DNA from 2 places in the Streptomyces sp. Ac-502 genome. Region 1 is predicted to be linked to the other one. Evidence: riboswitches for the same ligand, from Rfam matches in the RefSeq annotation. Region 1 holds a riboswitch; the other holds the start of a gene.
What was found. A riboswitch is a leader RNA that binds a small molecule or an ion and turns the genes downstream of it on or off. The one in region 1 is predicted to bind S-adenosylmethionine.

Region 1 (2,195 bases):
TGAGCTGGGAGCCGGAGGCGATCGGGATGACGATCTGGTCCGGCAGCCGCCAGCCGAGCTGCTCGCAGATCTCGTACGCGAGGGTCTTGGAGCCCTCGCCGTAGTACGGGCGCAGGTTGACGTTGACGAAGCCCCAGCCCTCGCCGAGCGGGTCGCCGATCAGTTCCGAGCAGAAGCGGTTGACGTCGTCGTAGGTGCCCTCGATGCCGACCAGCTCGCCGCCGTAGACCGCGGCCATGACGACCTTGCCCGCCTCCAGGTCGTGCGGGATGAACACGCAGGAGCGGAAGCCGGCCCGGGCCGCCGCCGCGCCGACCGCCCCGGCGAGGTTGCCGGTGGAGGAGCAGGACAGGGTGGTGAAGCCGAAGGCGCGGGCGGCCTCGACGGCGATGGCGACGACGCGGTCCTTGAAGGAGTGCGTCGGGTTGCCGGAGTCGTCCTTGACGTACAGGCCGCCGGTGACGCCCAGCTCACGGGCCAGGTTGTCGGCCTTGACCAGCTTGGTCAGGCCGGGGTTGAGGTTGGGCTTGTCCGCGACGTCGGCCGGGACGGGCAGCAGCGGCGCGTACCGCCAGATGTTGTTGGGGCCCGCCTCGATCCGCTCGCGCAGACCCTCGGGGTCGCCGGCCGGCAGGTCGTACGCCACTTCCAGCGGCCCGAAGCAGGACACGCAGGCGAAGATCGGTCCGAGGTCGAAGCGCTCGCCGCACTCGCGGCAGGACAGGGCGACGGCGGGGCCGAGGGAGACGCTGGTGGACGGGGTGCTTTCGACGGACTGCACAGCCATGGAGGCGAGGCCCTTTCTCCTCATCTTCCTCGCGACGCATCTCGCCGCGAGACGGAATTGGCACCTTCCCGAGCCGGGAGCCTCGCGGGCCGCACACACTGTGCGGCGACGGAGACCGGCTGGAGGGTTGCCGGGGCTTCAACGGGCCGTGTCCCTCTGCCCCTCTGGATGAGCGGTATGGCGCTGGGCCGGAGCCCAGGCGTTTGTCGCGCCGACCCCGGCATGTCCGGGGCGTTCGCGTTGTTCAAGACTGTAACCGAAGGGCCGGGCGGTCGAGACAGCCGTCCGCACCGCGAGATGGATCACATTCGCTGGTCCGGGAACGAAGGAGACGCGCACGTGCTGGAAGAGGTGGAGCGCTGGCTGGCCGGCCGGTCCTGGTCGGCCGTGGACCGCCCGCTCGACCGGCTGCTGGCCGCGAAGCGCGAGACGGGACAGACGGTCTCCGTCGTGCTGCCCGCGCTCGACGAGGAGGCGACGGTCGGGGCGATCGTCGAGGCGATCCGTACGGGGCTGATGACGCCGTCGGTGCCGCTCGTCGACGAGCTGGTGGTGCTGGACTCCGGTTCCACGGACGGTACGGCCAAGGTCGCGGCCGAGGCGGGCGCGCGGGTCGTCCACCGGGACGAGGTGCTGCCGCGGCTGCCCGCGCTGCCCGGCAAGGGCGAGGTGCTGTGGCGCTCCCTGCTGGCGACCGGCGGTGACATCGTCTGCTTCGTCGACGCCGACCTGCGCGAATTCGACCCGGGCTTCGTCTCCGGGATCGTCGGCCCGCTGCTGACCGACCCGGACGTGCAGTTCGTCAAGGGCATGTACGACCGTCCGCTCGGCGAGGCGGCGGGCCAGGGCGGCCGGGTCACCGAGCTGGTCGCCCGGCCGCTGCTGAACCTGCACTGGCCGCAGCTCGCCGGGTTCGTGCAGCCGCTCGGCGGGGAGTACGCGGCCCGCCGGTCGCTGCTGGAGCGGCTGCCGTTCCCGGTGGGTTACGGCGTGGAGCTGGGCCTGCTGGTCGACGCGCTGCACACGGTGGGGCTGGACGCGCTGGCGCAGGTGGACATCGGTGTGCGCAAGCACCGCCATCAGAGCGGCCAGGCGCTCGGCAGGATGGCGGCGGCCATCTACCGCACCGCGCAGCTGCGGCTGGCCCGCGGCCATCTGGTGCGCCCGCGGCTGACCCAGTTCGAGCGCGGTGAGACCGGTTTCGTGCCGCGCACCTGGGACGTGGACACCGAGGAGCGGCCGCCGATGGCGGAGATACCGGAGTACGCGGAGCGCCGGGCGGCGTGACGCCGCCGGTCCGGAGCCCGGTTCCGGCGCGGCGTGAACCGTGACGTTCCGCCTCCGCTCCGCACGTTTGAGCGGATGGGTGGCGGGCTAGTCTCGCAACATGGTTTCCGAGCGTTCTGGT
Region 2 (2,195 bases), 3.0 Mb from region 1:
CCGCGAGGTACGGCTCGGCGGCCTGGAGCCAGTCGGCGCGCCCGGCCAGCACGCCGGCGCCGAAGGGCGCGTACAGCTTGTGGCCGGAGAAGGCGACCCAGTCCACGTCCAGTTCCGCGATGTCGACCGGGTGGTGCGGGGCGAGCTGGGCGGCGTCGAGCACGATCCGCGCGCCGTGCGCGTGCGCCGCGGCGGCCAGCTCCCGTACGGGCCACAGCTCACCGGTCACATTGGAAGCACCCGTCACGCAGACCAGCGCATTCCGATACGGCTCGCGCTCGGCCAGCGCCCGCTCCAGCGTGTCCACCGCCTGCCGCGGCGTACGGGGCGCGTCCAGGTACGTCACCTCGACGTCGGCGCGCTGCTCCCAGGGCAGCAGCGAGGCGTGGTGCTCGGTCTCGAAGACGAACACCCGGGTGTCCGCGGGCAGCACGGCGGCCAGCAGGTTCAGCGAGTCGGTGGTGGAGCGGGTGAAGACCACCTGGTCGCCCTCCCGGCACCCGAGGAAGTCCGCCACCGCCGCCCGGCTGTTCTCGAACAGGTCGGTGGACAGCTGCGAGAGGTAGCCCGCGCCGCGGTGGACGCTGCCGTAGTACGGGGCGTACGCGGCCACGTCGTCCCAGACGCGCTGGAGCGCCGGGGCGCTGGCGGCGATGTCCAGCGCCGCGTACTCGACCTCGCCGCCGGTGACGAGCGGGACCAGCACGTCCCGGCCCAGCACGGGCAGCGGGGCACAGACAGCGGCATCGGAGGCGGCATCGGTGGCGGCAGCGGTAGCGGTAGGGGCGGCGGCAGCGGTAGCGGAAACAGGCATGGCGAACTCCCGTGAAGGCAGGGCGACTTCGCTGCGGGGCCCACACGCCGAAGCGGGGCCGGCCGACAGCGGTGAAAGAAAAAGGGGTGCGGAAAACGGGGCCGAACGGCCCTAACGCATTCGCTGAATCATCGGGAGATCTCCCTCAAGGACCAGGATCCCTGGCGAGGGATCCGCGCTTGCCGCAGACCTCGCTGCCTGCGACCTGGTCATCACCCGGGGCACCCCGCCACGGACGGAGGGTTGCCGGACAGCGGGCCGGGGCCGTAGTCGCTGTCACTCGTGACCTGATCAGCATCATGCCACACGATCGGGAACGCGCAAGGCCCGGTCCGTATCCCGGACCGGGCCCCGCGCCACTGCGGATCGCCGTCACGCGTTGCTGGCCGCCACCCACCGCTCCAGCGCCCGGCGGGCCGCCCCCGAGTCGATGGCCTCGGCGGCCCGCTCGATGCCGGCCGCGAGCTGCTCGTTCAGCGGCGCCTCGGTCGGCTCCAGGGCCACCAGCGCCGCGGCCGAGTTGAGCAGCACCGCGTCCCGCACCGGCCCGGTCTCGCCGCCCAGCAGGCGGCGCGCCACGTCCGCGTTGTACGAGGCGTCGGCGCCGCGCAGCGCCTCCACGGGCACCAGGCCGATGCCCACGTCCCGCGGGTCGAAGGCCTCCTCACGCACGCCGCCGTCCCGGACGACCCAGACCTTCGACGTGGCGGTGGTCGTCAGTTCGTCCAGTCCGTCGTCGCCCCGGAAGACCAGCGCGCTGGAGCCGCGTTCGGCCAGCACGCCGGCCAGGATCGGCGCCATCCGCGCGTCGGCCACGCCGGTGGCCTGGGCCCGTACCTTCGCCGGGTTGGTCAGCGGGCCCAGCACGTTGAACGTCGTACGGATGCCCAGTTCGCGCCGGGCGGGCGCCACGTGCCGCAGCGACGGGTGGAACTTGACCGCGAAGCAGAAGGTGATCCCGGCCTCCTCGGCGACCTCGACGACCCGGCGCGGGGTCAGGTCCAGGTTGACGCCCAGCTTCTCCAGCACGTCGGACGCGCCGCTGGCCGACGAGGCGGCGCGGTTGCCGTGCTTGACGACCTTCGCGCCGGTGCCGGCCACCACGATCGAGGACATCGTGGAGATGTTGACGGTCTTGGCGCCGTCGCCGCCGGTGCCGACGATGTCCACGCTCGGGCCCGGCACGTCGATGAGGTTGGCGTGCGCGTACATCGCCCGTACCAGGCCGGTGATCTCGGCGACCGTCTCGCCCTTGGCACGCAGCGCCACCGCGAAGCCCGCGATCTGCGCGTCGGTGGCCTCGCCGCGCATGATCCGGTCCATCGCCCACGCGGTGTCGTCGGCGCCCAGGTCGCGGCCCTGGAGGAGTGCGTCCAGGACG

Region 2: linked by a shared signal. The riboswitch ahead of ACEXOX_RS14795 (aminotransferase class V-fold PLP-dependent enzyme) and the one ahead of thrC (threonine synthase) in region 1 are both predicted to bind S-adenosylmethionine.

What each region holds. Positions count from the first base shown of each region.
Region 1 is NZ_JBHFFO010000001.1:6,266,888-6,269,082, reverse strand. It holds gene thrC (threonine synthase) at 1-787, opposite strand, end outside; SAM riboswitch class I at 805-962, opposite strand; gene ACEXOX_RS28665 (glucosyl-3-phosphoglycerate synthase) at 1,127-2,074, shown strand; gene ACEXOX_RS28660 (trehalose-6-phosphate synthase) at 2,175-2,195, shown strand, end outside.
Region 2 is NZ_JBHFFO010000001.1:3,293,385-3,295,579, forward strand. It holds gene ACEXOX_RS14795 (aminotransferase class V-fold PLP-dependent enzyme) at 1-814, opposite strand, end outside; SAM riboswitch class IV at 985-1,102, opposite strand; gene trpD (anthranilate phosphoribosyltransferase) at 1,187-2,195, opposite strand, start outside.